Regions from separate parts of the Mesorhizobium sp. M3A.F.Ca.ET.175.01.1.1 genome, predicted to be linked through region 3. Evidence: riboswitches for the same ligand, from Rfam matches in the RefSeq annotation. Region 3 holds a riboswitch; each other region holds the start of a gene.
The links. A riboswitch is a leader RNA that binds a small molecule or an ion and turns the genes downstream of it on or off. The one in region 3 is predicted to bind thiamine pyrophosphate.
Positions count from the first base shown of each region.

Region 1 (7,813 bases), on a different contig from region 3:
AACCTGAACGACGCGCCCCTTCTCCATGAGCACGACACGGTCCGACAGGATCATTGCCTCATCCTGATCATGCGTGACGTAGACAAATGTCGCGCCTGTTTCAGCGTGGATTCGCTTCATTTCGCCAAGCATGTGCTGCCGGATCTTTAGATCCAGCGCGGCCAGCGGCTCATCGAGCAGCAGGACCTTGGGCCGATTAACCAGCGCTCGCGCGAGCGCTACGCGTTGGCTCTGGCCACCGCTGATCTGGTCGATGTAGCGGCTGGCAAAACTTTCCATTTGCACGATGCGCAGAATTTTCTGAACGCGGTCTTTGATCTCGTCCTTAGGCAGACCTCTCACCCTGAGGCCGAAGGCAACATTCTCGAAGACATCGAGATGGGGAAACAGCGCGTACCGCTGGAAAACCATGTTCACGGGCCTGGCTTCCGGCGGCATGCTCGCGACGTCTGCTCCGGCAATTCGCAAGGTGCCCGAAGACAGCGCCTCGAAGCCTGCAATGAGGCGCATCAATGTTGTTTTCCCGCAGCCGCTGGGCCCGAGAAGCGTCAGAATCTCTCCCTCGGCAATCGACAGGTTGATATCGCTGAGCGCGGTGAAGTTTCCGAAGACCTTCTTGCCGGCGGAGATCTCGATGATTGGAGGGGCGGTATTCATGGGTCAGTTAGTTCCTCAAGGTATCGTGCGGCCAGCAATGGAGGAATTGCGGCGAAGTTGGCCAATGGCCCAGGCCGCAATGAGAATGGCGATCGAAAATGCCAGCGCGAGCGTGGATACCGCGTTGATGAGCGGTGTGACGGTGCGGCGCATCATGGACCAGATGTACATTGGAAGGGTCGTCTCGGTGCCGGCAACGAAGGACGTCACCACAAACTCGTCGAAGGACACGGCAAAAGCCAGAATCGCTGAAGAGATCAGCGTTGGCGCCATCAGGGGCAAGGTCACCCTCGCGAAGGTCTGCAGGCTACTTGCGCCGAGATCCCGCGCGGCCTCCTCGAGGGAAGGATCGAAGAGGCTGAGTCGCGCCCTCATCGCCACCACGAGAATTGGAATAGCGATGACCACGTGCGAGATGACAATCGTAGCGGTGGATAGCTGGATACCTGCCTGCGCGAATAGCACCAGCAGAGACACGCCCACGAACAGGCCTGGAAGGGCAATCGGCGTTATCGTGAAAGCTTCGATCAGGAAGCGCCCAGCTTGACCGAAACGCAACCATGCAAGTGACGTGGATGCGCCAAGCAAAAGGGTGATCAAGGCTGTCAGGGCCGCGACGGTCAGGCTCTTGAGGACTGCCTCGATAAGCAGCTGATTGCCAAAGAGGTCATGGTACCAGCGAAGGCTGAACCCCGCGAATGGGAACGACAACGCAGGTGAGGCATGGAAACTGAAAAGAACGATGATGACCAGCGGCGCCAATAGAAAGGCGAGGATGATCCAAACGACAAGCCGCAGAAGCATCTACGCCTCCTCCAACACTACAGCGCCGCGTCGCTTGGCAATCATCCCCGTGGCTCGCCCGATCGTCATGACCGCGACGTAGAGAGTGGCGGAGACCGCAAACATGATAAAAGCCTGGGCAGCGCCAAGCGGCCAATTTCCGGTCTTGCGGAACTGATCCGCAATTAAGAGTCCTGTCGTCTGTCCGGACGATCCGCCAAGCATCTGTGGGGTTACATAGTCGCCTGCCACCAGGATGAATGTCAGCATAAAGGCGCCGACAAGCCCGTTTGCCGCATTTGGGGCGATGACGCGGAAGAAGGCCCCCAGCGCCGAGGTGCCAAGATCTCGCGATGCATCGACGAGGTCGCGCTTGATCTCGCTCAGCGCTGAAACCACCAGGAGAATGCAAAACGGCAGGTAGATATGCGTCAGTGTGATGGTGACGGCGAAAGAGTTGAAAATGAAAGCCGTTACAGGCTCGTGGATGATTCCCATCTCGAGAAGCACGGTATTCAACAGGCCGTTGGTGCCGAGCAATGTGCGCCAAGCGTAGATGCGAACCAGGTAGCTTGAAAACCAAGTGATCAAAATCAGATAAAGGATAATTTGGGAACGGCTCACATATACCAGATAGTAACCCACCGGGATGGCTAGCAGGACTGATATGGTGGCGGTAATCAACCCGATCCGAATTGCGTTTAAAGTCACCTTCCAAAAGACGGCTGACGTCAGAGAATCCAAGTAGTTGGAAAATTGGAAATCGGGAACGATCCGGTATGCCTCGGACGACCAAAAGCTATATATGAAAAGCCCAATTGCAGGAGCTACAAAGAAGACAAACATATATAACGCAGCTGGCGTTGCCAATATGCTTCCCAAACGAGTCTGGTGATTTACCAATTTCTCACCCAATTCATTTGCTAATGTTCTACATGTATCCGATTCGACGGCTCTGACGATCTTCTAAAGTACTTGACGGTTTGAGCAGACGGCGCTCATTGTTCCCACTGGCAGCGGCTGGTCGCGCCTTTTTATTGGGTGGTTTAGTCTCTGCTCCTTATTTCAGCAATTTCGCATGACGACCATTTGTGACGCGATGATGCGCACAGCTAGCGAAATACTGCTTCGAGAGGAAATCCGGGCAACATAACCCGGCCGGAGTCGTTCCCTGGAGATGCGCTAGATGGCCACCTTCGTGGAGATCGAGTTCGTACCGCCAACAGATGAGCCTGGCCTTTCGCCAACCCTGGCGCGCCCAAGTCGTCACGCGGGTCACAATCTGTCGGAACACGAGTCCCGGCTCCCCATGCAATCGTCGTACCAGCCAGCCCAATGGAGTAGCTCTGCCTTGCGCGTTGGCTCCAGCACAAACTAAAGGCGTTCAAGTCTTGCGTCGCTTTGCGTCGGCGATCGGTGGACTGCGAAATTGTTCGGAACGACCGAATACCTACCTTGTGACATCGGGACGAAATCGGTGCACATCGAGACCGGCTTAGTCAGCAGCGGCGGCGACGCCCCCTTCGCCCGCATACCCGCGGGAGCCGGACGACGATATAGCCAAGCCGGAGAGCTATGATAGTGAACGATTTTTCGACAATCCCGCTAGCCATCCAAAATAGCCGTTTGTTTTGCAGCCTCTTCTTTTTGGGTGGCGGCCTCGGTATTGGAGCCTGGGCGTCCTCCCTTCCTGTTCTCAGCGTTCAGATGAATCTGGATAAGGGTCAGCTTGGACTGGTTTTAATTTGCTTCGCTCTCGGCGCGATCGCAATGATGACCAATGTCGGCCGCTTGGCGACGATTGTTCCAAGCAGTGTGCTCAGCCTACTGGGTTCGCTCACGTTCGGCGCCGCGCTGTTGGCTCTCCCTTATGCCGAGAGCGCCCATTGGCTGGCTGTGATTGTGTTTTTCGCCGGTGCCGGGTTTGGAACGCTCGACGTGTCGATGAACACTGACGCCGCAGCGTTGGAGCGTTTTTTGCACCGGCAGGTAATGTCGTCATTCCATGCCGTGTTCAGTTTTGGAAGCTTGGCCGGCGCTTTGGTCGTGGGTCAAATACTGTCGCGCGGCGGCGCTCTGAACCTCTGCCTCGGGGTGACGGGAATTGGTGTTGCAGTGATTGCTCCCGTCGCCTGGATTGGTTGGAACAAGTCAAGCTGGATCCACACCCCTCCCGCCCCTGTCGAGACGAAGGATGCTCAGCTCCAGGGCGTCTTCAAGACCCATCTCTACCTGCTTGGCGGTCTCGCATTTCTAGGAATGCTGGCCGAGGGCGGAATGATGGATTGGAGCGCCATCTACATCGTGACGCGATCCGGTGCAGCAGAGAGCACTGGAGCCTACGGCTTCGCTGCATTCGCGACGATGATGGCAATGGGACGCTTGTTCGGTGATGCCATCGCCAACCGAATCGGTCAGATGCGCACGTTGCGCTACTGCGCTGTGGTTTGCGCAGCTTCAGTGGTCGCAATAATCCTCATGGGCGGCAATCTTACCGTTGCTCTCGTGGCGCTAACGGTGTGTGGTCTCGGCCTTGCCAACATTGTGCCTACTCTTTTTGCGGCCGCTGGTCGTGTGAGCGGCACGTCCGTTGCTCGTGCCATGTCAACTGTGACGACGATGGGATATGCCGGACTGCTGCTGGGACCAGGATTGCTGGGGCTGATCGCTCAAATCTCCTCGCTCGCCGCCAGCTTCGGGGTCATCGCGCTGGCATTCGTCGCAATTTCTTTCTCGACGCGGTCCCTGACGCATACCAACGGCCACTTGCAGGGCTCATTTAAGGCGGCAAGCGCTGCAAGCGTTGACAGCGCGACCTCCCATCGTCCATCTTAAGCGCCTCACCAGGGGAGTCCCGGCAAGGGGCTGAGATACTGCTATTGCGCGCAGTGACCCGTTGAACCTGATCCAGTTCATACTGGCGTAGGGACGGTGCGAGGTTTCGCGGGTCGGCAATCCGGCTTCGGTATTCGGGCAGTGCCCGTCTTCCAGGCGAAGCGTCACTTCCTCCTCTTCGCGTGGACTGGGTCTCCGTTGCACTCGAGCAAGGAGGCTCACTCATGAATGCCCACACCCCGACCGTCACTGTCGGCGAATTGCCCGCTTCGAAGAAAGTCCACAAACCGGGCCAACTTCACCCGGGCCTGCGTGTCCCGATGCGAGAGATCTCGGTTCATCCGAGCGCCGGCGAACCGCCGGTCACGGTGTACGACTCGTCCGGTCCCTACACCGACGCGACGGGGAAGACCGAGATCGAGCGCGGCTTGCCGCGGTTGCGCGAGGCGTGGATCGAGGCACGCTGCGATGTCGAGCGCTACGAGGGCCGCACGATCAGGCCCGAGGACAACGGCTTCGTCTCGGCTGATCGCCTGACGCCGGAGTTCCCGGTGCGCAACAGGCCGTTGCGCGCCACTGGCGGCCGTGCCGTCACCCAGCTTGCCTACGCACGCGCCGGCATGATCACGCCGGAAATGGAGTTCGTCGCCATCCGCGAAAACCTCGGCCGCGAGCAGTTGCGTTCGAAACTTCAACGCGATGGCGAGAGCTTCGGCGCGGCGATCCCGGACTTCGTCACGCCGGAATTCGTGCGCGACGAGGTGGCGCGCGGCCGCGCCATCATCCCGTCCAACATCAACCATCCCGAGAGCGAGCCGATGATCATCGGCCGCAACTTCCTGGTCAAGATCAACGCCAATATCGGCAATTCGGCCGTCACCTCGTCGATGGCTGAAGAGGTCGAGAAGATGGTGTGGGCGATCCGCTGGGGCGCCGATACGGTGATGGACCTCTCGACCGGCCGCAACATCCACAACATCCGCGACTGGATCGTGCGCAACGCGCCGGTGCCGATCGGCACGGTGCCGCTCTACCAGGCACTGGAGAAGGTCGGCGGGATTGCCGAGGCGCTGACCTGGGAGGTCTATCGCGATACGCTGATCGAGCAGGCCGAGCAGGGCGTCGACTATTTCACGATCCACGCCGGCGTGCGGCTGCCCTACATTCCGCTCACCGTCGACCGCGTCACCGGCATCGTGTCGCGCGGCGGCTCGATCATGGCCAAGTGGTGCCTGCACCACCACAAGGAGAGCTTCCTCTACGAGCATTTCGAGGAGATCTGCGACATCTGCCGTACCTATGACGTGGCGTTCTCGCTCGGCGACGGTCTTCGCCCCGGCTCGATCGCCGATGCCAACGACCGAGCCCAGTTCGCCGAGCTGGAAACGCTTGGAGAGCTCACCAAGATCGCCTGGGCCAAGGACTGCCAGGTGATGATTGAAGGCCCCGGCCACGTGCCGATGCACAAGATCAAGGAAAACATGGACAAGCAGCTCGCAGTCTGTGGCGAAGCGCCGTTCTACACGCTGGGGCCGCTCACCACCGACATCGCGCCGGGCTACGACCACATCACATCCGGCATCGGTGCGGCGATGATCGGCTGGTTCGGAACGGCGATGCTTTGCTACGTCACGCCGAAGGAGCATCTCGGCCTGCCCGACCGCGACGACGTCAAGACCGGCGTCATCACCTACAAGATCGCCGCTCACGCCGCAGACCTCGCCAAGGGCCATCCGGCCGCCAAAGTCAGGGACGACGCGCTGTCTCGCGCGCGCTTCGAGTTCAGGTGGGAGGACCAGTTCAACCTGTCGCTCGATCCCGAGACGGCGCGCGCCTTCCACGACGAAACCCTGCCGAAGGAAGCACACAAGGTGGCGCATTTCTGCTCCATGTGCGGCCCCAAATTCTGCTCGATGCGGATCTCGCACGACATCCGCGCGGAAGCGCAGAAGGAAGGGCTCGCGGCCATGGCGGCGAAGTACCAGGACGGCGGCGATCTTTACATGCCCGTCGACCGCGCCCCGGAGCGCACGGACACGCCATGAAGGTGCTCATCCGCGGAGCGGGCGTTGCCGGGCTGACGCTCGCGCACGAACTGGCAACGCGCGGCACCGATGTGATAGTGGCCGAGAAGCGGATGGAGATCGCCGGCAATGCCTCCTGGCAAGCCGGCGGCATGCTCGCGCCCTGGTGCGAACGCGAGAGCGCCGAAGAGGCGGTGCTCACGCTCGGACGCGGCGCGGCCGACTGGTGGGACGCAGCATTGCCCGGCCATGTCTCGCGCAGGGGCACCCTGGTCGTGGCGCCTGCACGCGATGCCGGTGAGTTGGACCGGTTCGGCCGCCGCACATCCGGCTTCAGGCCGGTCGACGCCAATGAGATCGCTGCGCTGGAACCCGCCCTCGCCGGCCGGTTCCGGCGCGGCTTGTTCTTCGGCGAGGAGGCGCATCTCGACCCGCGCAAGGTCTTGCTTGCGCTTCGCGACAAGCTGATCGGCATGGGCGTTAGGCTCGAATTCGGCCGCAGCGCTGTCGCGACCGTACCGAACTACGAGATCGACTGCACCGGTATCGCCGACAGGCGGCCGGAGCTGCGCGGCGTCCGCGGCGAGATGCTCATTCTACGATCAGGCGATATCTCGCTTGCCCGGCCCGTTCGTCTGCTGCATCCGCGCATCCCGATCTACGTGGTGCCTCGCCCTGAAAACCTCTTCATGGTTGGCGCGACGATGATCGAAAGCGATGCCGCGGGCCCGATCACCGCGCGATCCACCATGGAGCTGCTCGGTGCCGCCTATGCCCTACATCCGGCCTTCGGCGAGGCTGAACTGGTCGAAACAGCCGCCGGGGTGCGTCCCGCCTTCGCCCACAACCTGCCACGGGTCGAGCGAGACGGAAAGCGTCTTCGCATAAATGGCCTTTACCGCCACGGCTTTCTGCTTTCGCCGGCGATGGCCCGACTGGCGGCTGACATGATCCTGGGAAACCGCGCACCAAAGGAGTTTTCTCTTGAAGCTCATCATTAACAACCAGAACCGTGATGTTGCGGCCGAGACGCTTGCCGCGCTTATGACCGAACTCGATTATGAGGGTGGCTGGCTCGCCACAGCCCTCAATGGCGAGGTTGTTCCGGCCAAGGAGCGCGACCGCTGCCGACTGACCGAAGGTGATCGCATCGAGATCCTGTCTCCGATGCAGGGAGGGTGATCCAATGCTTGAACTCTATGGACAAAAACTCTCGTCGCGCCTTCTGCTTGGCACCTCGCTTTACCCGTCGCCTGCCGTGATGGCCGAGGCCGTGAAGGCGTCGGGCACCGAGGTCGTAACTGTATCGCTGCGCCGCGAGAGCGCGGGCGGCAAATCAGGCGGCCAGTTCTGGTCGCTTATCCAGTCGCTTGGCGTTCGCGTCCTGCCCAACACCGCCGGCTGCCACTCGGTCAAGGAGGCGCTGACGACGGCCCGAATGGCACGTGAGGTGTTCGGCACGGACTGGATCAAGCTCGAGGTGATCGGCAACCACGATACACTGCAGCCGGATG
Region 1 covers NZ_SRTP01000007.1:81,682-89,494, reverse strand. Annotated here, with positions in the region: gene EN818_RS17840 (ABC transporter ATP-binding protein) at 1-657, opposite strand, end outside; gene EN818_RS17835 (ABC transporter permease) at 673-1,461, opposite strand; gene EN818_RS17830 (ABC transporter permease) at 1,462-2,310, opposite strand; gene EN818_RS17825 (MFS transporter) at 3,022-4,275, shown strand; TPP riboswitch at 4,276-4,387, shown strand; gene thiC (phosphomethylpyrimidine synthase ThiC) at 4,500-6,320, shown strand; gene thiO (glycine oxidase ThiO) at 6,317-7,300, shown strand; gene thiS (sulfur carrier protein ThiS) at 7,284-7,481, shown strand; gene EN818_RS17805 (thiazole synthase) at 7,486-7,813, shown strand, end outside.
Region 1: another riboswitch for thiamine pyrophosphate. It lies ahead of thiC (phosphomethylpyrimidine synthase ThiC); the one in region 3 lies ahead of thiC (phosphomethylpyrimidine synthase ThiC).

Region 2 (7,813 bases), on a different contig from region 3:
CGGGCGAGTGCCGCGCGGCGGGCCTCGCCGCCGGAAAGGTCGTTCGGCCGCTCCTCTCCGGTGAGGCCGAGATGCTCCATGAGATAGGTGGCGCGGTGCGGGTCGTCGGCCGGCCCGAGGCCCGCCTCGACATAGGCGCGCACGCTGGCGAAGCCATCCATGTCGGGCATCTGCGGCAGGTAGCGAACGGTCGCCGAGGGCTGGCGGAACACCTCGCCGTCCTGCGGCTCGATCAGCCCGGCGGCGATCTTGAGCAAGGTCGACTTGCCCGAGCCGTTGCGGCCGACCAGCGCGATCTTCTCGCCGGCGGAAGCGCTGAGCGCCGCGCCGCCGAGCAGCGGCGCGCCGCCGAAGGTCAGGACGATGCCGTCGAGATTGAGGAGAGGCGGCGCCATGTCAGCTTTCGGGAAGAGGATAGGGGTGGGCGAGAAGCAGAGCCCGGCCACGTTCGAGCGCAATGCCGAGCCGCCCCCTGACCTCGTTTGATATGGTGAGCGAGGAGCCGAACGCCACCTCGACGCGATCCAGCGGCCATTTGGCGCCGGTGACCGTCAGGCCGGCGAGATCGGAAAAGCCGAGCACCGAGAACAGAGTGCCGTCGGCATAGTCGAAACCGGCTGCTTTGCCGGGCAGGATTGGCACGCCTTCCTGCGCGCCGCTGGTCAGCAGCAGGTCCGTGCCCGCGTCCGCCAGTCGAAGCGCAAGCGCCAGATGCAAAAAGGCATGGTCGGCCCGCTTGCCGCCGAAGGCGCCGGCCAGCACCAGGCTGGTGGCGCCGCGCTGGAGGGCCTCGGCGATGGCGAGTTCGCCGTCCGTCATGTCTTTTTCGGTCGGAAAGATCTTTCGCGGCACGGCGGCCAGGTCGTCCGGCAGGTCCGCCGGCACCGAATCGAAATCGCCGACCCAGAGCTCCGGCACGAGGCCGAGCATGCGGGCATGGCCGATGCCGGCGTCGGCGGCGATAAGGCGCGAGCCTTCGATCTGGCGCTCGAGCCGCGGCGTGCGGACAAGCTCGCCGCCAAGCAGGATGGTGAATGTGCCCATGGGTGTCGCCCTTACCAGCCCGGCCCGCGAAACGGAAGCCGGGCGCATCCAAACGGAACGGCGCTCGTTTTAGAATGAACCGTGATGCATTGGAGGCCCGGCAAACTTCCGCTTGCGCGCCGTTTCGGCCGGGCCTATGTCTGCAGCCGCTCTAACGGGGTGCCGGACGCTGATTTCGCGGCCGGCTGAGAGGCAGACAAGCCAACCCGCTGAACCTGATCCGGTTTGTACCGGCGGAGGGATTAGACGTTTCGGACCATCCGGCGCCTCAATTCCTTGTCACACCAACGAAGGAGGCGCCGATGCGCTCACTGCTGTCCCGGCTTATTTTCGCAACAGGTCTTGTTTCGCTGCTGACAGGCGTCGGCGCTGCCGAGGCGAAAGACAAGCTCACCATCTATACTTATGAGAGCTTCACCGCCGAGTGGGGCCCCGGCCCGGCGGTGAAGAAGGAATTCGAGGCCGAATGCGGCTGCGATCTCGAGTTCGTCTCGGTCGCCGACGGCGTGGCCTTGCTCAACCGCGTCAAGCTCGAAGGCGCCGGCACCAAGGCCGATGTCGTGCTCGGTCTCGACACCAACCTGACGGCAGAGGCGAAGGCGAGCGGTCTGTTCGCGCCGCACGGCGCCGTAGCCGATGCGAATGTGCCCGGCGGCTGGAAGGACGACACTTTCGTGCCCTTCGACTACGGCTATTTCGCCGTGGTCTATGACACCGAAAAGCTGAAGAGCCCGCCGAAGAGCCTGAAGGAACTCGTCGAGGGTAGCGCCACCGACAAGATCGTCATCCAGGATCCGCGCACCTCGACGCCGGGCCTCGGCCTGCTTTTGTGGGTGAAGTCGGTCTATGGCGACAAGGCGCCGGAAGCCTGGGCCAAGCTCAAGACCAAGGTGCTCACCGTCACGCCGGGCTGGAGCGAAGCCTACGGCCTGTTCACCAAGGGCGAGGCGCCGATGGTGCTGTCCTACACCACCTCGCCCGCCTACCACATGGTTGCCGAGAACACCGAGCGTTACCAGGCTGCCTCGTTCGAAGAGGGCGAATACCTGCAGATCGAGGTTGCGGGCATCACGACCACGGGCGCGAAGAATCCGCTCGCGGAGAAGTTCATCGCCTTCATGACCGGGTCGAAATTCCAGGACATCATCCCTGAGACCAACTGGATGTTCCCGGCCGGCAAGACCGACAAGCCGCTCAACCCGGCCTTCGACAAGCTGGTCAAGCCGACCAAGACTTTGCTGTTCAGCCCCGAGGAAGTGGCAGCCAACCGCAAGGCCTGGGTGGACGAGTGGCTTGCGGTGATGAGCAAGTAGCTGGTCTTGGCTAGCCTTCTGAGATGAGTGTTCTACGGCGCCCCCCTCTGTCCTACCGGACATCTCCCCCACGAGGGGGGAGATTGGCTGTCATCGGCGATTTCGCCAATCTTAAACGTTGCGGGACCGGGCGGGGCGCCCGAACTTCCAATCTCCCCCCTGGAGGGGGAGATGTCCGGCAGGACAGAGGGGGGCGCGAAGGATCGCGGCATTCGCCAGCCAGCCCTGCCCACATGGTGCAGCGTGCAGTCCGCCGCGCGCTCTGAGGCCCGCGTCGTCGCCGGCGTCCTGGCCCTCGCGGCAATCGCCTTGCTCATCGGCGGCGCCTTCGCCGGCCTCATCTTCGAAGGCATCCACGATCCGTCCGGCGCATTCGCTGCCTTCGATGGCTATCTCTTCCGCGTCGCCCGCTTCACGCTGTGGCAGGCGCTGCTGTCGACGCTGCTGTCAGTCGCACCGGCGCTTCTGGTCGCGCGGGCGCTGTCCACGCACCCGCGCTTTCCCGGCCGAAATATGATGCTCAGGCTGTTCACCGTGCCGCTGGCGCTGCCGGCCATCGTCGCGGCGCTCGGCATATTGGCGCTCTATGGACGCGCCGGCTATTTCGCCGGCGTCCTGGGCAAGCTCGGCGGCCAGGAATGGCCGGGCATTTACGGCCTGTCCGGCATTCTTGTCGCGCATGTGTTCTTCAACCTGCCTTTGGCGACGCGGCTGTTCCTCGAAGCGCTGGGCACCATAGCGCCCGACCAGTGGCGGCTGGCAAGCCAGCTTGGCATGGGGGGCTGGCCGGCCTTGCGGCTGATCGAGTGGCCGGCATTGCGCGCGGCATTGCCGAGCGTCGCCGGACTGGTCTTCATGCTGTGCATCACATCCTTCACCATCGTGCTGACGCTGGGCGGCGGGCCGGCGGCCACGACACTCGAGGTCGCTATCTACCAGGCGCTGCGCTTCGATTTCGATCCGGCCCGCGCGGTGGTGCTGACGCTGCTGCAGATCGCCCTGACCGTCCTCGTCATCGCCGTGCTCTCGCGGCTCGGCGCCAATACGGTCGGCGACGCCAATCTGCCGGTGGCGCGGCGCCGGTATCTCTCGTCAGGCAAAATCGAAACGGTGCTGAACGCCTGCCTGATCGCGCTTGCGCTGCTGTTCGTCGCCGGGCCGATGGCGGCGACCGTTTTGGCGGGGCTGCAGGCGGATCTCGGTCGGCTGGCGGGCGAAGACGCGGTGCGCCGCGCGACGCTCACCAGCGCCGGGCTCTCATTCCTTTCGGGGCTGCTTGCCGTGGCGCTCTCGCTGGCGCTGGTTGCGGCGCGGCGGGCGCTTGCCCTGCGGCGGCGCGGCGGCGCCATGAGCCTGCTCGAACATGCCGCCGACACCGGCGCCGGCTTCGTGCTGGTCGTGCCGCCGATCGTGATCGGCGCAGGCTGGTTCCTGGCGCTGCGCGGCGTCACCGACGTCTTCGCCATTGCGCCCGTGATGGTCGTCGCCGTCAACGCAATGATGGCGATGCCGTTCGTCCTCCGCGCCGTCCGCCCCGCCTATGATTCCGCCAGCGAACGCCACGAGCGGCTTTGCCTGGCGCTCGGCATTTCCGGATGGCACCGGCTGCACCTGATCGACTGGCCGGCGCTCCGGCGGCCACTGGCCACCGGCTTTGCCTTTGCCATGGCGCTCTCGCTCGGGGATCTCGGCGTGATTGCGCTGTTCGGCAGCGACTCGGTGCAGACCCTGCCCTATCTCCTGTTCGCACGCATGGGCAGCTACCGGACCGCCGATGCAGCGGGGCTCGCCTTGCTGCTCGGCCTCGTCTGCCTGATGCTGGTTGTTGCCGCCGACTGGCTGGGGCGGGAAGAAAGGTCATGACCATGGCCACCACCGGCATTCAGGCGGGGAAAGGCTCGGCCGTGCGGCTGGACAGCGTCTCGTTCAGCTATGGCGAGGCGATCTTCCGCTTTGATGCCGAGTTCGAGGCCGGCAGGATCACGGCGATCATGGGGCCGAGCGGCTCCGGCAAGTCGACGCTGCTCAATCTGGTGGCCGGCTTCGAATCGCCCGGAGCGGGCAGGGTTCTGATCGGCGGGGTGGATGTCGGGGATGTGCCGCCCTCGCTTCGTCCGGTGTCGATGGTGTTCCAGGAAAACAACCTCTTCGCCCATCTTTCGGTCGAAGCCAATGTCGGGCTCGGGCGTTCGCCTTCGCTCCGGCTGACAGATGGAGATCACGCCGCAGTCGCGGAGGCGCTGGCGCGTGTCGGCCTGGGCGGCAAGGAAAGACGGCTGCCGCGCGAGCTTTCCGGCGGCGAGCGGCAGCGCGTCGCGCTGGCGAGGGTCCTGTTGCGCAACCGGCCGGTGCTTCTGCTGGACGAGCCTTTCGCGTCGCTCGGCCCCGCATTGCGCGACGACATGCTGGATCTTGTGGCCGCCATCCATGCCGAGCGGCAAATGACGGTGCTTTTCGTCACCCATCAGCCGCAAGACGCGCGCCGAATCAGCCAGAATGTGGCCTTTGTCGACGCGGGTAAGGTCGCAGCCACAGGGCCGGCCGAAGATTTCTTCGATCGTGCTGGACCTGAAGCTTTCCGGCGTTATATCGGGAGCGAAGGCGCGGGCAACGGATCACAGGATATTGCCCGGAAGCGGACATAATTTACGCCCAAACCGTCAGGGTGCGATGCGGCGTTTGCTTGCCTTGTCAGGAGGAGTGTGGCTAGGTCCGGCCACACTGGTCCGGCATAGGCCGTGATTTGCCGAGAGATTTGGAACGGAGGCCGATCTGCCGACCGGCATCGAGAAAGTGCGGACGAAGCCGCTGGCGCGATTCCTTGCGCTGGCCAGCTTTGCCGTGGCGCTGGCGAGCTGCCAGATGTTCACGCCGCCGGATGTGCAGGAATCCGGATTCCAGCCTTCCGACAAGCCGATCACGGTCGACAATGTCGTCGCCAATGCCAAGCTGGCGGAAATGGCGAAGGCGCAGCATCCGCGCATCCTGGCCACCTATGGCGGCGAATATTCGGATCCGAAGCTCGAGCGGATGGTGGCCAAGGTCGTCGGCAACCTGACCGTGGTGTCAGCCAACCCGACCCAGACCTACCGCATCACCATCCTCAATTCGCCCAACGTCAATGCCTTCGCACTGCCGGGCGGCTATCTCTATGTCACGCGCGGCCTGTTGGCGCTGGCCAATGATTCCTCGGAACTCGCCGCCGTCATCGCGCATGAGATGGGCCACGTCACCGCGAATCACGGACTGCAGCGGCAGCAGCTCGAGGCCGAGGAGGGGCTGGCCACCAAGGTCGTCTCCGACGTGCTCGGCGACAGCCCGACCGCCAAGGCCGCGCTGATCCGCGGCAAGCTGAAGCTGGCGCAGTTCTCGCGCAACCAGGAACTGCAGGCCGATGCGATCGGCATCAAATCGATCGGCGAGGCGGGCTATGACCCCTATGCCGCCGGCCGTTTCCTGCAGTCGATGTCGGCCTATACGGATTTCCGTTCGGTCAGCGGCGCCACCGATGCCAGCCTCGACTTCCTGGCCACGCATCCCAACACGCCGCAGCGCATCGAACTGGCGCAGCGTCTTGCCCGCAATTTCGGCCCGCCGGGCGTGGGCACTCGTGACCGCGACGCCTTTCTTGCCGGCATAGACGGCCTGCTCTACGGCGACACGCCGGAAGAGGGCTATGTGCGTGGCCAGACCTTCCTGCATCCTGGCCTTGGCGTGTCGTTTTCGGTGCCGGACGGCTTCGTGATCGACAATTCGGCCGCCGCCGTGACCGCCACAGGGCCTGGGGACATCGCGATCCGCTTCGACGGCGTGGCGATCGACAAATCGGTTTCATTGACCGATTACATCCGCAGCGGCTGGGTTGCCGGCCTCGAGGACGCAAGCGTCCGCCAGGAATCGATCAATGGCAATGAAGCGGCGATGGCGCATGCCGTCGCTCAAGGATGGCAATTCGACATCGCGGTGATCCGCGCCGGCGGCCAGGTCTACCGGCTGCTCACCGCCGCACCCTCGGCCAGCACGGCGCTGGAGCCGGTCGCGCGCTCCGTCAGCGGTTCGTTCCGCATCCTGAGCGCGGCCGAGAAGGCGGCGCTGAAGCCGCTGCATATCCGGGTGGTGACCGTGCAAGCCGGCCAGACCATGGGCTCGCTCGCCGCGCAGATGATCGGCGTCGACCGTAAGCTCGATCTGTTCCGGGTGCTCAACGCGATGTCACCGGGGGCCACGGTGTCGGCCGGCGACAAGGTCAAGATCGTCACCGACAGATAAAGCCCGGCTCCGCGTTCCGGCCGCTTCCGCCAGGATTGGCTCCGGCGGCCCGGGCATGCCGTCGCCGCTGCTACCCGGGGCTGCCGCTGACGGTGTCAAAGCCACCGCCGGTCCCGCTATCAGTGCTGCCGGTCGTGCCGCCGTCGGTGCCGCCAGTGGTGCCGCCGTCCGTGCCGCCGGTGCTGCCGCCGTCAGTGCCGTCAGTGTTGCCGCCGCCTTCGGAGGGACCTGGGCGGTCGCCGCCATTATTGCCACTCCAAGTAGCCCGCCCGGGTTCGTCCTGCACTGGTTTCACCGGTCTGACGACTCTCGGCGGCTTTGGCGCGGGTACGCGGATCACCTTTATCTTGGTTATTATTTTCGGCACGATCTTGGGCGTGCACACAGCGAGCGTCTGGAGGTTGCGCCCGCCAGGAGCGAGAGCGCTCGTCGAAAAGTTGCCTTGCCGCTCGATGCCGGCTCTGAGAAAGGCCATGGCGCGAACCGGATCGGCGGGCATGCCATTGCGGCCTTCCGTGAAGATCACCGCAAGATCGTTCATGGCATCGACATGCCCCATCGCCGCCGCCTTGAGCAGCAGGTCCAAGCCCTTGCCGGTATCGCGCTGGACGCCGAGGCCATTGAACAAGGCACGCCCCCAAGCGGCCATGGCGTAGGGATCTCCCCTGTCGGACGCTTGTGAATAGAAGGTGTTCGCTTTCGCAGGATCCGCCGCCGTCCCGGTGCCGGACGACGCGATATAGCCGAGCTCGAAGCCGGCGCGGACATGGCCCTTGTCGGCAGCAGCTTGGATGACCTTCCTGGCCTCGTCGACCTTGCTTGCCGCCAGCAGCGCCCGCCCGAGCTCGTAGCGGAAGCGGGCGACATCGGGGTAGGCCTTCACCGCCGCCTCGCAGGCCTCCACCGCCTGGCCGCCGATCTCATTCGGCAACCGGCCCGGGACGACGCCCTGCAGGTCGAGCGGAGCGCCCGCCGCCTGATCGCAAGGGTCGATGCTTGGCGACAGCTTCATCGTCGCCTGCTTGGACGATTTGCTGGCGCGGATTTGGAAGCCGACCTCGACAGGAACTGCCGAGCCGATCTGCGGCTCGTAGCGAAGATCGCCGACTTCCTTGGCCATCAGACTCGATTGAGGCGACAGAATGCGATCCGGCAGGGACAATGTTCCGGTCGCCGGATAACTCGCA
Region 2 covers NZ_SRTP01000002.1:477,344-485,156, reverse strand. Annotated here, with positions in the region: gene EN818_RS06990 (ATP-binding cassette domain-containing protein) at 1-395, opposite strand, end outside; gene EN818_RS06985 (thiamine diphosphokinase) at 397-1,044, opposite strand; TPP riboswitch at 1,190-1,303, shown strand; gene thiB (thiamine ABC transporter substrate binding subunit) at 1,347-2,357, shown strand; gene thiP (thiamine/thiamine pyrophosphate ABC transporter permease) at 2,601-4,220, shown strand; gene thiQ (thiamine ABC transporter ATP-binding protein) at 4,217-5,002, shown strand; gene EN818_RS06965 (M48 family metalloprotease) at 5,220-6,626, shown strand; gene EN818_RS06960 (caspase family protein) at 6,697-7,813, opposite strand, start outside.
Region 2: another riboswitch for thiamine pyrophosphate. It lies ahead of thiB (thiamine ABC transporter substrate binding subunit); the one in region 3 lies ahead of thiC (phosphomethylpyrimidine synthase ThiC).

Region 3 (7,813 bases):
GAGCAGAATTTCGGCCCGCACATCGAACAGAAATGTGCCAGCTTGTGCGCCTCCTTGGGCAAGGTCTGGTCGTGGAAGGACCGTGCGGTTTCGGGGTCGAGCGACAGGTTGAACTGGTCCTCCCAGCGGAACTCGAAGCGCGCGCGCGAAAGGGCATCATCCCTGGTTTTCGCTGCCGGATGGCCCTTCGCCAGATCGGCTGCATGGGCGGCTATCTTGTAAGTGATCACCCCAATCTTGACGTCGTTGCGGTCGGGAAGGCCGAGATGCTCTTTCGGCGTGACGTAGCAAAGCATTGCGGTGCCGAACCAGCCTATCATGGCGGCACCTATCCCTGAGGTGATGTGGTCATAGCCCGGCGCGATGTCGGTCGTCAGCGGCCCCAACGTGTAGAACGGCGCCTCACCGCACACTGCGAGCTGCTTGTCCATGTTCTGCCTGATCTTGTGCATGGGGACATGGCCCGGGCCTTCGATCATCACCTGGCAGTCCTTTGCCCAGGCAATCTTGGTGAGTTCTCCAAGTGTTTCCAGTTCGGCGAATTGCGCCGCGTCGTTCGCATCGGCGATTGAACCGGGACGAAGGCCGTCGCCGAGCGAGAAGGAAACGTCATAGGCTCTGGCGATGTCGCAGATCTCCTCGAAATGCTCGTAGAGGAAGCTCTCCCGGTGATGGTGCAGGCACCATTTGGCCATGATCGAGCCGCCGCGCGAGACGATGCCCGTGACCCGGTCGACGGTCAGCGGTATGTAGTGCAGCCGCACGCCGGCGTGGATGGTGAAATAGTCGACGCCTTGCTCGGCCTGCTCGATCAGCGTGTCGCGATAGACCTCCCAGTTGAGGTCCTCGGCGATGCCGCCGACCTTTTCGAGCGCCTGATAGAGCGGCACCGTGCCGATCGGCACCGGTGCATTGCGCACGATCCAGTCGCGGATGTTGTGGATGTTGCGGCCGGTCGACAGGTCCATCACCGTATCGGCGCCCCAGCGGATCGCCCACACCATCTTTTCGACCTCTTCGGCCATCGACGATGTGACAGCCGAGTTACCGATGTTGGCGTTGATCTTCACCAGGAAATTTCGCCCGATGATCATCGGTTCGCTCTCGGGATGATTGATGTTGGCGGGAATGATTGCGCGTCCGCGCGCCACCTCGTCGCGCACGAATTCGGGTGTGACGAAATCTGGGATCGCCGCGCCGAAGGCTTCGCCGTCGCGTTGCAGCTTGCCGCGCATCACCTCGCGGCCGAGATTCTCGCGGATGGCTACGAACTCCATTTCTGGCGTGATGATGCCGGCGCGCGCATAGGCAAGTTGGGTCACCGCCTTGCCCTGCTTGGCCTTGAGCGGCCGATTGCGTATCGGAAATTCCGGTGTCAGGCGCTCGCCGGTGGCGAATCCATTGTCTTCCGGCCGGACGTGGCGGCCGTCATAGGCTTCGACATCGCAACGCGCCGTGACCCATTCGTGGCGAAGCCGGGCAAGGCCTTTTTCGATGCTGGTTTGGACTGATGGATCGGTGTAGGGGCCGGACGGATCGTAGACGGTGACGGGCGGTTCGCCGGCCGTCGGATGGACGGAAATCTCGCGCATCGGCACCCTGATCTGCGGGTAGAGGACGCCGGGCTTGTGGATTTTCCGCGAGGCGGGCAGTGGTCCCGTCGACACGGCGGGGGTGAGGGCATTCATCGTGAGGCTCCTTTGCTCATGCATTGGAGACCCAGTTCTGTGCCGGAAGGATGAAAAGACGCTTCTGTAGACCTGCTGCAGCAGGACCTCGGGCGTAAACTCCCGCAAAGCGCTTGCACCGTCCCTACGCCAGTATGAACTGGATCAGGTTCAACGGGTCACTGCGCCGCGAAAGCCAGCAGTATCTCAGCCCCTTACCGGGACTCCCCTGGTGAATGCCTCAAGTTGAATGGGCCGGTGCTGCTTTGTCAAGCGCCTTCGGGCGCCTTCGGGCGCCTTCGGCCGGTGGCGACGTCCGGCGGCCGGCCGAGCGGAGAGCTCGCGCATGCATCGGGGACAAGTCACGCCCCGTAGACCAGGGCTGGAATGGCCAAAGTCTCATTCGCTTCGTGAAGGATGGAAAAACTGTATCGGCCATGTGCGTCGAGATCGACCGAGTAGCTCAGGCGGTCACGGATGTGGTTATCCTGGTCGAAGGCGACGATTTGCGGCTTCAGCGAGGTGATTTGCACCACGTCCAGGTAGATGGAGTTGCAGATATGATCTGGTCGTCGGGCTGGCAGGTGCAAGCGGCCGCTCTATTCAGGATGCGGCATCGGCGGCGTTCCCGATACCAATGATATCTTGCGGGCAACTTATGCAATCACCGGCTTCGTAAAACCCGACGGCGGCGGCCGTGTCCTGGCGCTGAGGATGTGCCGCTGTTCCAGCAGAGAAATCGCGTGGGCGCGGAGTTTTCGCTCTGCGAGGAAGAGTTGACGCAATCGTTTAGCTTGCTTGCAGTTCGTAGAGACCCGCCTTTGAAAGCAACTAAGCTATTGCATTGATATGTTGGTGCGCGATCGATCGCTACATAGCCGGCCGCCATTATCCGAGTATTGATCCGCCGGTGTTCGTGTTGCCGTATATGGCAATCCCTGCGAGATCGTCGCGGCCGGATCGGCCGCACCCTCTAGTCATAAAAGGGGAAGCGACCGAGAATTCCGCTGCCGAAAACTTCTCTGGCTTGGCTATGCATGCGGTAGATGAGATCGCCGCCTACCGCGACCTGGTCGAGGAAGGCATCGACGCCCAGTTCGGACAGCCTGGTTATCGCAATGCGTTAGCGGCTCAGACTTGCGGTCTCGAGAGCGGCCTTTGGGGGTCACCTCTTTTTTGTTTCAGAGGTTGGAAGACGGCTGCTCGTTACCCAATAGAAATGGCGACTACGGAACGCGATCGATCGCGGCCATCAGGAAACACCTGTCTTCGGCTCAACCTCGACATGGCGTCCGATCGACCGCAGATATACAGCTATCTCGTCCATGAGATGATCGCGTTCGCCGTAGATCTCAGCAATCCTGCGCAGCTGTGGCTCGACGGACCTCCGTTGCGCCGGCGTCAAATCAGCATCGCCAAAGACATATCCCAAGTTGCCAATCGCGCAAATGTTGCAGCCGGCCTCCACAACTGCTTGCACGAATGCCGGAATGTCTTTTTCTTGCATAGTCTTCATGTCGAACCTCTCGTGAATGGCGTGCTTGCGCGCCCATGCTGCCTTTTCAGCGTGTCCTCTGGGCGGCGCAAGCCTTGAGCGTAATTGTGCCGGGCAACCTCGACTATCCCGTCTGCCACGCTCTTTAGAGTCGGTGGGGTCTGGTGATTGCAGGCTGGGCCACTCAAAAGCCTGCAAGAAGAAAGTCATGGCGACCATTGCTCAAGATCGCGAGGGTGCGTGCAAGACCTTCCGTTGGCAGTCATGCACGCTCACCCAGCAACTGGGTATTGAGCAACTGGGTCTCACGTCGCGGGTCTCGTGTGCTTCACAGCCGAAAATAAGGTACCACCGTGGCTATTCTCAAGTGCAGGCTACCTCTTCAGGACACGGCGGAGTGCCTTCCGACGCACCCCTGGTGCAACGTGCGACCTAACGAGACACATCTCGTTCGCGTTCCCTCGACCTTTCTTCGTATTGCTGCTTGCCCTGCGATTTCAGGCCCTCTGCTAGCTTCTCGGCCGCTCTTTGGCCTGCAATGTCACTATTCAAGATCATATCCGACATCCCTGGATGGTCATAACCGTAATGCGCATGCAGTTTCCCTCACGAGCAGCGCCTATCCGTCGATTAGTTCGTCTTCCGGAACCCGAAGCCCTTTTTATCCGGCGTACCTATCCACCATTCAACCGGTATACCTTTCCCAACTTTGGCGGACCATTTACCTCAGGCATGATCATCTCGCGTGACATTTTTTTTTGGCGCCATCATCGCACGTGGCATTTTCTAAAAACCAAGACGTGTCAATTTGTAAAATCAAGGATGCGGCCGCGCCCGTTGCGAGGATTTGCAGGTAGCTCTTCAGCCCCAACACGATGTGTGAGGCGGCGGTGGAAAAGGCAACCGACGGCGTCGACGCGTCCTTTGATGATCGCAAGCGATATGCTTCGTCGCGAGCCCAGATTGCGGTCTCGGGCACAAGGCGAGATCACAGTTCTGCGATCTGTGGTAACGCGAGCCCGCAAAGCGCCGCTGCGGCCACCGCTTTTGGAATCTGGACGAGATTCGTCGTCGTCTGAGATCAGTTGATCGAGCAGTTCGCGCGCGCGGGACGCGCTTGCGGTGCAGTCTCTCCCGCGAGCTCGCCCGTGACCTTCTCATCGACGACATCCGAGAGCTGCGCGGACGGCCCTATGACCTCGTCGCTGTCGCCGGCGGCTGGAAGCACCTGACACGGCCGGCCTATGCCGATGCCATCCGCGCCTGCGGAAGCAGCGGGCGTGCCGTGGACCTGACGTGGTCGGACGTGCTGATGCTGATGTGCATCGGCACTTCCAGCCGATTACCCGCGCCGAATTGTCGTCGGTTTTCGGGAAGTAATCAGTCGCGACCTGATCGGCCATCTGCGGCACCGGCCTGATCGCGTCGAACCCGCGCAGTCCGACGCCCGGCGCTCCCTACACCTATGTGACGACAAAAGCGTCCTGCTCGAGTTCGGCCTCGACACGCTTCGCGATCTCCCGGACTGCGAGGCGCTCGAGGATGCCGGGCTGCTGAGCAGAGATGAGCTGCTTGCTGGTGAAATTATGCCAGAGTTGGCTAGTGGCCATGAGGATGCGGGTTTGGATACGGAGGAATAGCTTGGCGCTGCAGACGCTGTGGCCACCGGGCTTGCGAGTGCTTCCAGCTTTCCATAGCGAATCTAGCGCGCCCAAGGGCGTCCGAAATTTGTAGGCAAATTTCGGACATGGACACGGTCAGCGACGTCAAGCAGGCAGCGGTATGCGGCCTCTGCACCGCTGTCGCCCAAAAATTCGTGGCCATGGGCAAGCCCCACTTGAGACCCCCAGAGAGAACGCTCGTGAGCGATGGAAACGGTTTTGGTCCAAAGCTTGATACAGATGGCCTGCAGATGGGTGTAGGGTTTCAAAGCGCTCGAAGACGCGCCTTCGCAGAGTTAAAAGTCCGCGACGAACTCGTGTGTCGTTTGTCGCCAACTGCAAATTCGATAGTTAGCGCAATTATACTGCGCCGAGTCTGCCATCTCGAGCCCCAAGGGTTTGTGAGGCCTCTCGGCTCACCACCGCCTTTGCTAACCGCCGTGATTCCAAAGACGCGTGCCTTTACGGAGGGGGTCAAACGGCCTATATTATTCTTTATAAGGAGAAGAATAATGGGCACACTTGCTCGCATCTACACCCCCGCAGAGGCAGCCGCCGTCAGCGGGATAGGAATCAAGGCCGTGCACAATGCGATCGACAAACGCATTGTCGATACTGTGCCAAGCACTGCTCGGCGCATCGGTGGGGTCGTCCGACGGGCATTGACCGGCGAGGATTTGCTGCGGCTCAAGCTTTGGTATGGCGTGGGTGCGACATTGCCCGCTGATCGTCGCTACCGCCTGTTCGAGGAAATCAAAGCTGCCCCAAGGGCCAAGACCGTAAGGGCCGACGACCTGCTGATCGTCGACGTCGCCGAGGCACGTAAACAGCTCAAAGCGCGCATCGTGGATCTTGATGAAGCGGAGGCCGCCATCGGCCGCGTTAAAGGGGTGATGGGCGGAGAGCCTGTCTTCAAAGGAACCCGCATCCCTGTTCGTATGATCACGACGATGCTAGCGCAGGGCGCAGATGAAGCGGAGGTTCTGGAGGGATATCCGAAGCTAACGCCGCGCGTGATTGAGCTCGCCAGAATGTGGGTCGCCGCGCACCCGGTTCGTGGGCGGCCTAAGAAGCTGGTCGAGCAGGGCGTGAAAATAAAGTCGTCGAAGCGCGTGGTTTTGAAGGGCGACCCAGGTCCGTCGGCCAGGTCGAGACGCGTGTGACCTCGTGAGGTTTCTGATCGATGAGTGCCTGCACACGTCTCTGGTTGCGGTAGCCCAAGAACGCGGACATGAAGCAAACCACGTCAACTGGCTTGGGCTAAGCGGCGAAACCGACTGGGACCTCATGCCGCTCATTATCGATGAGGATTTCACCTTCGTCACCAACAATGCTAAGGACTTCAGGAAGCTCTATGCCAAAGAACCGGTTCACGCCGGCCTGATTATCGTCGTCCCTCAGGTCGGGCCTGAAAAACAGAGAGAGCTCTTCGATGCTCTCCTCGAGGATCTTGGCCCAGAGGAATTCCTGATTAATGAAGTTATCGAAATCGAGATCGAAAACGGCATTGCAATCGTAACACGATACGATCTGCCGTCGCCCTAGCTGAGGCTGCGCGATCTCCGCTTATGACCGACCCGGTTGCCAGTCGCTCATCTGCAAAATGTTACCGCCGAGTTTTGCAAACGCGCGTTGGCGGCAGGAGAAAACGAGAATCTGCTGATCGTGTGATTGACGATGCAAAGCGTCGAACATGCGCTCGATGCGGTCGTCATCGGAATAAACCAAAGCGTCATCCAGGATAACCGGTGTGGGTCGGCCGTCGCGGGCAAGCAAACGGGCGAAGGCCAGACGTGTCAGAACCGAAAGCTGTTCTCGCATGCCGCCACTCAACCTATCGACATCCTCATCCTGACCATTGCGGCGAACGGTCTGTGGCAACAGTGTGTTCTCGTCGAACACTATGGAGATGTCATCGAATAGCAATCCAAGCAGCGGTCGCAGCTCGGACATGACCGGCTTCAGATAAAGATCGCGTGCCGTCGAGCGCGCAGCGACCAGCGTCGTGCGCAGCCGGTCGAGGACGGCTTTTTCGAATTCGAAGCGTCTCGCTCGCTCTCCAGCGATTTCCAATTTTTCTGTGGCCTCGCGCAAAGCTTCTTCCACCGCGTCGTCGGACCGAGTGCGAATATGGCCATTGAGATCGGCCAGGGTTACACGCAACTGACTTGCTTCCTGTGTGGCGGCATCCTGAACCGAACGGGCGCGGCGCAGAACGGCTTCAGCGCTGGTGAGATCGCGAGCGCCGTCGCGCAGGGGAGCAGCGCGCATTTCGGCCGCTTCGCGCAGCTTTTGTCGTGCGGTGGCCTCGGTGAGCAGCAAGCGCCCCTTTTCCTCGCGCGCTGCATCGGGTCCCAATATGACCTCGAGGCTGGTCAGTTCCGCCTGGATGGTGACATAAGCCGTCTCCGCAGCCATGACAGCCTCGTCGGCATGGCTGCGCAAAGGCAAGGCCTCGCGCACGCTGTTGCGTGTTGTCGCCACACGCTGCTCGGCTGCGGCATGATGTTGCCGGATCTGTTCTGGATCGACTTTGAGTTCGAGGTCCCCGGCCCCGAGGGCACTCAGACGAGCAAGCTCCTCGTGTAATTGCTGTATCCCCTTGGGCGCGAGATCGGCAAGTCGCTGACGCGCCAAGCCCAGTTCGGTAGCTTTGTCGCGCGCTTCCACTAGGCGCTGGCGTGCCGTCCTGAGGCTATCGACACCGAGGGACGCAAGCAGGCTGCGGTGCTTCGCTTCGGCGTCTTCGATGGTCCGGTCGGCCTGCTGCGGCCGATTCGATCGCAGGGTCAAGGCTCCGATGCCGGCAATATCCAGGCGTACGGTGCCAGCAAAGCTTTGGTCTTCTGCATGGGGCAAGGGCTTGGCATCGATGGTCACCAAATCGGCGGCGCCGTCCCGGTATTCCATGCATAGCGTCGGCAGGGTTGCCAGGTGAGCTGCACGAAGGCTGGCGATCTCGATTTCGAGCGCCTGGAGTTGCTCGACAG
Region 3 covers NZ_SRTP01000008.1:62,809-70,621, reverse strand. Annotated here, with positions in the region: gene thiC (phosphomethylpyrimidine synthase ThiC) at 1-1,688, opposite strand, end outside; TPP riboswitch at 1,792-1,908, opposite strand; gene EN818_RS19000 (hypothetical protein) at 2,030-2,257, opposite strand; gene EN818_RS34460 (hypothetical protein) at 2,920-3,381, opposite strand; partial or broken gene EN818_RS33685 (SMC-Scp complex subunit ScpB) at 4,280-4,802, shown strand; gene EN818_RS18985 (DUF433 domain-containing protein) at 5,336-5,986, shown strand; gene EN818_RS18980 (DUF5615 family PIN-like protein) at 5,991-6,368, shown strand; gene EN818_RS18975 (ATP-binding protein) at 6,390-7,813, opposite strand, start outside.